Regions from separate parts of the Enterococcus sp. 2201sp1_2201st1_C11_2201SCRN_220225 genome, predicted to be linked through region 1. Evidence: a T-box and tRNA genes for the amino acid it is inferred to sense, from the RefSeq annotation. Region 1 holds a T-box; the other regions hold tRNA genes.
What was found. The T-box of region 1 lies ahead of leuS (leucine--tRNA ligase). A T-box ahead of a tRNA ligase gene usually reads a tRNA of that ligase, here a tRNA-Leu.
Positions count from the first base shown of each region.

Region 2: it has a tRNA-Leu gene. The T-box ahead of leuS (leucine--tRNA ligase) is inferred to sense a tRNA for this amino acid. The anticodon was not compared.
Region 3: it has a tRNA-Leu gene. The T-box ahead of leuS (leucine--tRNA ligase) is inferred to sense a tRNA for this amino acid. The anticodon was not compared.

Region 1 covers NZ_JBCOJC010000055.1:2,146-5,423, reverse strand. The annotation lists gene AB5754_RS11715 (LysM peptidoglycan-binding domain-containing protein) at 1-763, shown strand, start outside; gene AB5754_RS11710 (hypothetical protein) at 838-1,233, shown strand; T-box leader at 1,275-1,491, shown strand; gene leuS (leucine--tRNA ligase) at 1,558-3,278, shown strand, end outside.
Region 2 covers NZ_JBCOJC010000025.1:8,513-11,790, forward strand. The annotation lists gene AB5754_RS08025 (PTS sugar transporter subunit IIC) at 1-321, shown strand, start outside; gene AB5754_RS08030 (6-phospho-beta-glucosidase) at 367-1,797, shown strand; tRNA gene AB5754_RS08035 (tRNA-Leu) at 1,886-1,969, opposite strand; gene AB5754_RS08040 (hypothetical protein) at 2,154-2,648, shown strand; gene AB5754_RS08045 (formate/nitrite transporter family protein) at 2,819-3,278, shown strand, end outside.
Region 3 covers NZ_JBCOJC010000037.1:18,714-21,991, forward strand. The annotation lists gene AB5754_RS09935 (ABC transporter ATP-binding protein) at 1-706, opposite strand, end outside; gene AB5754_RS09940 (YxeA family protein) at 712-1,077, opposite strand; tRNA gene AB5754_RS09945 (tRNA-Leu) at 1,452-1,534, opposite strand; gene AB5754_RS09950 (hypothetical protein) at 1,606-1,773, shown strand; gene AB5754_RS09955 (hypothetical protein) at 1,893-2,078, opposite strand; gene AB5754_RS09960 (hypothetical protein) at 2,084-2,860, opposite strand; gene AB5754_RS09965 (glycoside hydrolase family 13 protein) at 2,932-3,278, opposite strand, start outside.

The DNA of each region.
Region 1 (3,278 bases):
ATTAATTCAGTGGAACAATATTCAAAACAATTTTATCTATCCAGGCCAAAAATTGATTGTTTCTCAAAGTGGCTCCACTAACAGTTCGACCTCAAATACAGGGTCTAGTAGCAATACGGGTGCCACTGGCAATACTGCCAATAATACCACTAACAATCCAAGTACTGGGGCGAATCAATATTATACGGTGAAATCTGGGGATTCGGTTTGGTTAGTAGCCAATAATAATGGCATCACGATGAATCAATTGATTCAATGGAACAATATTCAAAATAACTTTATCTACCCAGGCCAAAAATTAATCGTCGGCCAAGGTGGAACGAGCAATACCGGTTCAAGTAGTAATACTGGCTCAAGTAGTTCAAGCAGTTCAAGCAGTGTGGCCGACACCGACACCAATACGAATACTAACACGTCAACTGCCGGTCAATACTATACGGTGAAATCCGGAGATTCAGTTTGGTTAGTGGCTCATAATAACAACATCACCATGAATCAACTGATTCAGTGGAACGGAATTAAGAATAACTTTATCTACCCAGGTCAAAAACTGATTGTAAATAAGACGACGGGCAATACCAGTAGTAACCAGTCTTCAAACACTAGCACTACTACAACTGGTGGTGGGACGTATACCACAGTGAGTGGCGATTCACTTTGGGGGATTTCTCAAAAATATGGTCTGTCCATTAGTCAGTTGAAACAGTTGAATAATTTAACCTCTGATACGATTTATATCGGCCAGAGGTTGAAAGTGAAATAGACGTAAAGCCATCCGATTTGGGTGGCTTTTTTCTTACTGTCCAAGATATACTAGAGAGGAAGGTGGGGGAGTGAATGTTTTCTATCGGAATTGTTTTAGCCGGTTTGGTCACCGTGAAAGCCTGTAAAGAAAAGTCCTTTCTCTTTGATACCAAGCAAAAAATGTTAATGGGATTTTTGCTTTTCATTGTGGCTGTGAGCTTTTATGTGAATAAAGACATTATGGCAGACCCGCGAAATGCCAATATTTCCAGTAACTTATTGCAAAACTTTGAACTGCCATTGTTTTCGCTGTTTTTTGGGATTTGCTTTGTTATGCCCAAAGCGTTGAAACGGCTTCTTTTAGCCTTTGGGTTTTTTACTTTTGGCTATTTGGCTTTGCATTATTTAATTGGGTTTCATAATCCTTATTGGTTAAACTTGGATTTGCCGGTAAATTTTGGATTTTGGCGTTTGTTAAATATCATTTGAAACTTTCTGATATTTCTGTTAGACTAGCAATCAAATGATACTTGCACGTTGGATAAGGAATAGTAAAAAGTCCTCTTTTTCAAGAGAGCGCATGGTTGGTGAAAATGCGCAAAGAGCCTTTCGAACTCGCCTTAAAGTGCTTATCTTTGCGAAAGCCATTGTGGTTACTAGCAAGATACGGTGACGGCCGATATCCCGTTTGAGGTTGACTTTTGGTCAACAAAGATAGGTGGTACCACGTTATTTCACGTCCTATGAGAGCAATTGCTTTCTTAGGGCGTTTTTTGTATTCACCACTAGCTTTAATCTAAAGGAGGAAGTACTGTGAATTACGATCACAAAAAAGTTGAGAAAAAATGGCAAAAATTCTGGGCAGCAAACAATACTTTTGTTACCCATGAAGACCAAGACAAACCAAAATTTTACGCCTTGGATATGTTTCCTTATCCCTCGGGGCAAGGCTTACACGTAGGCCATCCAGAAGGCTATACTGCAACGGATATCTTGTCCCGTATGAAACGGGCGCAAGGCTACAATGTATTGCACCCAATGGGCTGGGATGCCTTTGGTTTGCCGGCGGAACAATATGCCTTAGATACCGGCAACGATCCAGCAGAATTTACTGAAAAAAACATTCAAACGTTTAAACGCCAAATTAATTCTCTCGGCTTTAGTTACGATTGGAATCGGGAAATCAATACTACGGATCCTGAATACTACAAATGGACCCAATGGATTTTCACCAAACTTTACGAAAAAGGTTTGGCCTATGAAGCAGAAGTGGCTGTGAACTGGGTACCAGAATTAGGGACCGTCATCGCCAACGAAGAAGTCATCGATGGTAAAAGTGAGCGGGGTGGCTATGATGTCATCCGCAAACCAATGCGTCAATGGATGCTAAAAATCACGGCTTATGCTGATCGTCTCTTGGAAGATTTGGACTTGGTGGAATGGCCAGATAGCATTAAGGAAATGCAAAAAAACTGGATTGGTCGCTCAGTTGGGGCCAATGTGACGTTCAAAGTAGCCGGTAGCGACGAAAGCTTTACCGTCTTCACCACCCGTCCAGACACATTATTTGGGGCAACTTATGCCGTTTTAGCGCCAGAATTGGATTTGGTAAACAAAATTACCACTCCGGAACAACAAGCAGCCGTAAGTGCCTATGTAGAAGAAGCAGCCAAAAAATCTGAATTGAACCGGACCGATTTGGCTAAAGAAAAAACTGGGGTCTTTACTGGAGCCTATGCCGTCAATCCGGTAAACGGCAAAGAAATTCCAATTTGGATTGCGGACTATGTGCTATCAAGCTACGGTACGGGAGCGATTATGGCAGTACCAGCCCATGACGAACGGGATTATGAATTTGCTAAAACTTTTGGCTTAGAAATTATTCCGGTCTTAGATGGTGGGGATGTAGCGGTGGCAGCCTTCACAGAAGATGGCCCTCACGTAAACTCTGAATTTTTGGACGGTTTGAACAAAGAAGAAGCCATGGATAAAATCATTGCTTGGTTAGAAGAACGTGGCGTGGGTAAAAAAGAAGTCAGCTATCGCTTGCGGGACTGGCTCTTCTCTCGTCAACGGTACTGGGGTGAACCAATTCCCATTATTCATTGGGAAGATGGCACGACAACTACGGTTCCCGAAGCAGAACTGCCATTGCGCTTGCCTGTGACCAAAGATATTAAACCAAGCGGCACCGGAGAATCTCCATTGGCTAATATTTCCGATTGGGTAAATGTAGTGGATCCAGTGACGGGTAAAAAAGGCCGCCGAGAAACCAATACCATGCCACAGTGGGCAGGAAGTTCTTGGTATTTCCTACGCTTTATTGATCCCCATAACCATTCAGAGCTAGCCAACTATGAAAAATTAGAACGTTGGATGCCAGTGGATATTTATATTGGTGGGGCAGAACATGCGGTATTGCACTTGTTGTACGCTCGTTTCTGGCATAAATTCTTATACGATCTAGGAGTAGTCCCAACGAAAGAACCGTTCCAAAAACTCTTTAACCAAGGAATGATCCTTGGGGGCAACAA
Region 2 (3,278 bases), on a different contig from region 1:
ACACCAATCGTAATGAACCCAATTATGGCCTTACCATTTATCTTGACACCAGTTGTTTCTTCCATTGTGACTTACTTTGCCTTATACACTGGCTTAGTGCCATTGTTTACCGCAGTGCAAGTGCCTTGGACGACACCGCCGATTATTTCCGGATTCTTAGTAGGAGGCTGGCGCACCGCGTTGTTACAAGCAGTGGTTTTAGGCATCGGATTCTTACTGTACTTGCCATTTATCCGCAAAGCTGACCAATTAAACTATTTGGAAGAAACTGGTAAAACGCCGGAACAAGCGGCAGAAGCTATGGAAACAGCAACAAAATAGCCCGTTCACCTCTTAGGTAACGAGTTTGGAAGGATGGAAGAAGTGATGACTATTTTACGAAATGACTTTTTATGGGGCGGCGCAGTTGCCGCCCATCAATTGGAAGGGGGCTGGCAAGAAGGCGGCAAAGGGGTTAGTGTAGCCGATGTGATGACCAAAGGAGCCCATGGGCAACCACGACAAATAACCGACGGCGTTCAACCTGGTTACCATTACCCCAATCATCATGCCATTGACTTTTACCACCGTTACAAAGAAGATGTGGCTTTGTTTGCTGAATTAGGCATTAATTGTTTCCGGACTTCCATTGCCTGGAGTCGGATTTTTCCCAAAGGAGACGAATTAGAGCCTAACGAAGAAGGGTTGAAGTTTTACGACGATCTCTTTGCCGATTGTCAAAAAAATGGGATTGAACTAGCCATTACATTATCCCACTTTGAAATGCCTTATCATCTCGTAACGGAGTACGGCGGCTGGCGCAATCGGAAAACCATTGAATTCTTCTTGCGCTTTGCTAGAGTCTGTTTTAATCGCTATAAAGGGGTCGTGAAGTATTGGATGACCTTTAATGAGATTAACAATCAGGCGAATTACCAAGAAGATTTTGCTCCCTTTACCAACTCTGGCTTGAAATATGAACCAGGAGAAGATCGGGAAGCCATCATGTACCAAGCAGCTCATTATGAACTGGTTGCTTCTGCAAAAGCAGTAGCACTGTGTCATCAAATTGATCCCGATGCTAAAATTGGTTGTATGATTGCCATGGTGCCGATTTATCCTTATTCCTGTAGCCCAGATGATATGATGGCGGCAACGACTGCTATGCATCGTCGCTATTGGTTTACCGATGCGCATTGTAAAGGTCATTACCCTAATTACATGAATCGCTATTTTGAGCGTAGTAAGATTGATTTGGATATTACCAAAGAAGATTTAATGGATTTACGAGAAGGAACCGTCGATTACATCGGCTTTAGTTACTACATGTCCTTCGTGGTCAATGGGAAAGACAAAGCGCCGGTCTATGATTATGATGAAGCCCAAGACTTGGTGAAAAATCCTTACGTGCCTGCTTCTGACTGGGGCTGGCAAATTGATCCTACTGGCTTGCGTTATTCTCTAAACTGGTTTGCCGATCGGTATGATTTGCCGTTGTTCATCGTGGAAAATGGTTTTGGGGCTGTAGATGAAGTGGATGAGGAAGGTAAGATTCATGACCAATACCGCATTGACTACTTGAAAGCTCACTTAGCTGCGATGAAAGATGCAGTGAATTACGACGGAGTAGATGTGATTGGCTATACACCTTGGGGCTTTATTGATTTAGTATCTGCCGGCACTGGGGAAATGAAAAAACGCTACGGCATGATCTATGTAGACTTAGACGATTACCTACAAGGCAGTGGTGATCGTAGCAAAAAAGACTCCTTTAGTTGGTATCAAAAAGTGATTGAAAGCAACGGAGAACAGTTATAAATGAATGAAAACAATCCGCCTGGAGCAATTCCTCTAGGCGGATTGTTTTTTATCAAAAAAAGAGTGATCCTAAAAGATCACTCAAGAATGCGGCCGAGAAGACTCGAACTTCCACGGTATTGCTACCACTAGCGCCTGAAGCTAGCGCGTCTGCCAATTCCGCCACGACCGCAAAGCTGTAAGATTAGGATAACGGAAGCTTTAAAATTTTGCAAGGAATAGCCAGTGGGATTCTTTTAGTCACAGCTTGGCAAGAAAAAATTATTTTTATTTACCCTAGACAAATAGGCGGGCAGATAGGTAGAATGAAGTATTGAATTCATTTAAGAAATTGAGATTGATAAAGGAGTGAGCTCGTGAAGGAAAAGGAAATTTATACAAAAAGAGCCAAGACTTGGAATTTTTTCCTGATTATTTTAACGATAATTACCACATTGATTAACCTAATAGGAATCCCCGGGACTTTAAATCCCCAGCGCTCGGCTTATGATACCTATGAAAAAGCTGGTTTAGATGCAGATAAAATGTTTCAACACGCCAATACTTTGCCTGTAAAACTGGTCTTTGTCATTGGCTTAGTCTTGTCCATTGGTTTATTGATAAGTTATTTCCAAGCCAATAAAAAATTGAAAAATAAGGAACTACCTACAAAAGCACCTTATTTAATTCTGATTGGTTGGCAAGCTGTCAATCTGCTTTTTAATGCTTTTTACAATCCCACTGGAATGAATTTAGTAGCTAGCAACGGCATTCTTTCGGTAGTGACCATGTATTTGATTGCCTGCATTCCGCCTTTTGTGGTGTATTATAATTTGAAACAAGCAGAAAAAGGCCAAGTAAAATTGTACTGATTGTTGACTGGCGGTGTTTAGGAGCTTTCTTAAGAAGGCTTCTTTTTTTGCTTCAAAATTTCTAATTTCAAATAATTTGAGGAAATTGTGCTTTTTGTAACAAATGTGGTTGCATTTTTTTGAAAAATCCGTAAAGTAGGTAGCGTGTTATTTTAGAGAGGAGCAATTATATGTTTTCACCTGCAGAAATTGTTGATATTAGTATCGACAACGGCATCAAAAAGATTCAAAAACCTTTGTTGGCAAAATTAATTTTAGGCTTTATCGGCGGTGCGATGATTTCATTAGGCTATTTAGCTTATATTCGGGTTTCCGCCTCCATCCCTGAAAGTCTAGCCAGTGTCCAAGCTTTTGTGGGAGCCAGTGTTTTCCCTATTGGTTTGATTGTCATTTTAATGGCTGGCGGAGAATTGATTACTGGCAATATGATGGCGGTCAGTATCGCTTTTATGGACAAAAAAATCAGCTTCAAAGACTTGCTGATTAACTTTTTGACCATTACTTTGGCTAATTTGGTAGGAGCGTTATTTGTCGCTTATTTCTTCGGTCATTTAGTCGGTCTAACTCATAGCGGAGTCTACATGGAGCAATTGCTTAGCTTAGCCCACCATAAGACAGAAGCTACGTGGC
Region 3 (3,278 bases), on a different contig from region 1:
AGGCTTCTTGTGTTTGATCACCACGATATAATTCTTGATGAATCAACCCGTCTTTAATAAAGAGGATTCGTTGACAGTAACTTGCGGACAAAGGATCGTGAGTCACCAATAAAATCGACAAGGCTTCTTGATTTAATTCCCGCAATAAATTCAATAAATCTTTGGCACTATTGGAATCTAAAGCTCCTGTGGGTTCATCCCCAAATAAAATCGCAGGCTTGCTGACTAGCGCTCTGGCAGCGGCTACCCGTTGCTTTTGCCCACCAGATAGCGCAGTGGGATATTTGTTTAATATTTCTTCAATGGACAGACGTTTGGCAACTTCTGCGATTTTGCGCCGGATTTCTTTAGGCTTCACTCCTTGTAAAGACAAAGGTACAGCGATATTTTCGTGGGCCGTTAAGTTTTCTAAAAGATTAAACTCTTGGAAGATAAAGCCAATTTCTTGACTGCGATAGTCCGCTAAGGCATCTCCTTTTAACTTGGTCACATCCCCACCGTTGATTAAAATCTCTCCAGAAGTTGGTTGATCAATGGTGGACAACAGGTTTAACAAGGTGGATTTCCCTGAACCCGAAGCTCCCATAATTCCCACAAATTCCCCTGGGGCTACCTCAAAGTTGATTCCTTTTAATGCCTCAGTTCTTTTTTCACTGCTTTTTCCATAACTTTTCTTTACATTTTTTACTTGAATAACGGGTTGCATTGCGTTCATCCTTCCTGATTCAATTTACTCATGGCCTTTTTTGGCACTTCATTTTTGGTAACTTCTTCCCAACTTGTGACGCCTTTGTTTTTATTCCACGTCACTTTTAAATAAGCTTCTTCTTTCAATGGCCGGGCTTCAAAGGAATTAAAATCCATAGTCTTGCTCTTGCCGTCCTCATCATAACCAGGAAGTTCATAGTGGTAAGTAATCACAGCATTCCCCACATCATCTTTTTCATCTTGTCTTTGGCCTTCTGTTGTAATTTGCACATAATATTGATGGCCTCCCATAATCCATTCTTGGGCTACCCAAAGTCCACCAACCAGTACCACTGCGATACCGAGAATAGTCAAAATAAATTTTTTCATGGAAATCCCTCGCTTTCTTTCATGACTGTATTCTAGCCTAAGAAAGAATTAATACCGAGAGACTTGGCTGACATTTCCCTTTCATTTTTGTCACTTAAGCTAATCCAGCCGATTTTTGAAAGAAAAGCCTGCTAAATCAAGAATCCTAAAGCGTTACAAAAGAGCCCTCTCTTCTTTTTCGTTTACCTTTTCTTTACTTTTAACAGCTCTCCGTAATTGTGACGGTGGTTGAAACAAAGTATCCGAGTGAGTACTGCTTTTTCTTTTATTCCGTTAAAAACAACGATACAATAAGACATAGCAACGCTAGTTTGTTGCACAAAAAAGCCCAAAATCAAAGATGATTTTGGACTTCTAAGTATGATTGAATATGATGCGGAAGATGGGAGTCGAACCCACACGAGCTATTGCTCACAACGACCTCAACGTTGCGCGTCTGCCATTCCGCCACTTCCGCGTATTGGCAACGATTAAATCGTACCAATCCTGCTCTTATTTGTCAATAACCTTTCTAAAAAAGGAGTTATTATGGAAAAAGATCATTTCGATGGAGAATTCACCGCTTTAGGACTTTTAATTGGCATTTGCATCGGTTTAGTCAAAGACAATCTAGTCTTCGGGTTTATCATCGGCATTGTCATTGGCATCGCTTTGGACTGGCTGGGCAATCTACTCCTAATGTGGCGCAAAAAGTAACAGACAACTCTCACTAGCGCCATGTCCTTCTTCCAAAGAAATCTGCAAACAAAAGATAAAAAAAGGGGGAAATCAACCTTTATTGATTTTCCCCTTCCCTCTTCCTATCTGGTCTATTATTATAAGACCGTGGGATCATAGCGATAAGTGACACCGCCGTCATGATGGGCTTCTCCCACAAAGTATTTCCGGTCTTCTCGCTGTAACCAAACACTGCGAAAATCCATAAACTCCGCCAGACTCACTTCAATTTTTGCTAATTCCCCAGACTTCAACTGATCCAATTGTTTGGCATAATCTTCCATGAACCTTATCCCTTCTTATTAAAGTAGCCTTTGTTTTTTGCACTGAGGGCTTCATCTTGAATCAAACCTTGCAAGCCCCGTTCTAAAATGCTTTTACGTTTAACAGGCTCCTCATTGATTTCTTCAGTGGGAAATTTTTTCACACTAGGCTCTTCATTGCGTTTTTCTTGGAAGGCAGCTGGTTCTTGATCGAACATCAAATAACTGTCTTGAGGCTTTTTCAAAGAAGCAAGCAGTTCTTCTTTGCCAATTTTCTCCCCAGTCTCTTCGTCAGGTAAAACTGAAGCTGGAATGTATTTGGGCACAAAATACGAACGCCCGGAATATTCCCGTTTAATCGTGCTTTCCGTATTTTGTGCAGAGGTATTCCGCAAAGAAGACGTGCGGGGTTCTTTGCCAAACAGCGATGTCCGTCCCACAGCGTCGGTTTCTGGGGCGATTTTCTTACTATAATCTGGCAAATTGTCCCGGTGTTTTTTTAGCTCCGTTTGTTGGCGAATCGTCAAACCTTGTTTATCCAATGTTTCTTTGCGAGAACGGCGTAATGTTCGTTCTTCTTCCTCTTTAGTAACAGGCTGGATTTTCGCCCCAGCTGGTTGGGTTTTGTCTACTGATTGGCGACTGGTAGCCGCTTTATAATCAGCGGTTTTATTAGGGGTCAGCCAACTGCGATCATTGGCAAACAAATTGCGCTTGCCTTCTCGCTGAATTTTGACGCCTTCTTGATCATCGTAAGCCGGAAAGCGATAATTTTTACGCTTAATCTCATTATAGTTGTTCATAGGTATCATCCTTTGTTTCTGGGTTTGCCTTATTCTACCACAAAATCCCTGGACAAGAGAACTTTGCCTCTTTACAAGCTTCCTTCCACCACAAACGAACCATAACCTGCAATTCGTTTTCCTTCCAAAAGTTCTTCTAAGCGTTCAGAAGACAATGGGAGTTTTCGAAAAGTGGCAAAATTATTCACCGCTACAATCACTTCTACTTCTAAAGGGTTTAAAATGGTTAAGATAAAACGGGCTTGATCATAGCGCAAAACCCCCAACAGTCGCTCGCTGTACAATAGGCCAAATTCTCCTGATTGCAAAAGTTCATTTTGTTTTCGTAAACTCAGCCACTTGCGACACTCCTGATAGCAAGTCTCATCTATTGAGTCCCAAGGGAAAAACTTGCGATTGTCCGGATCTTTGCCCCCCG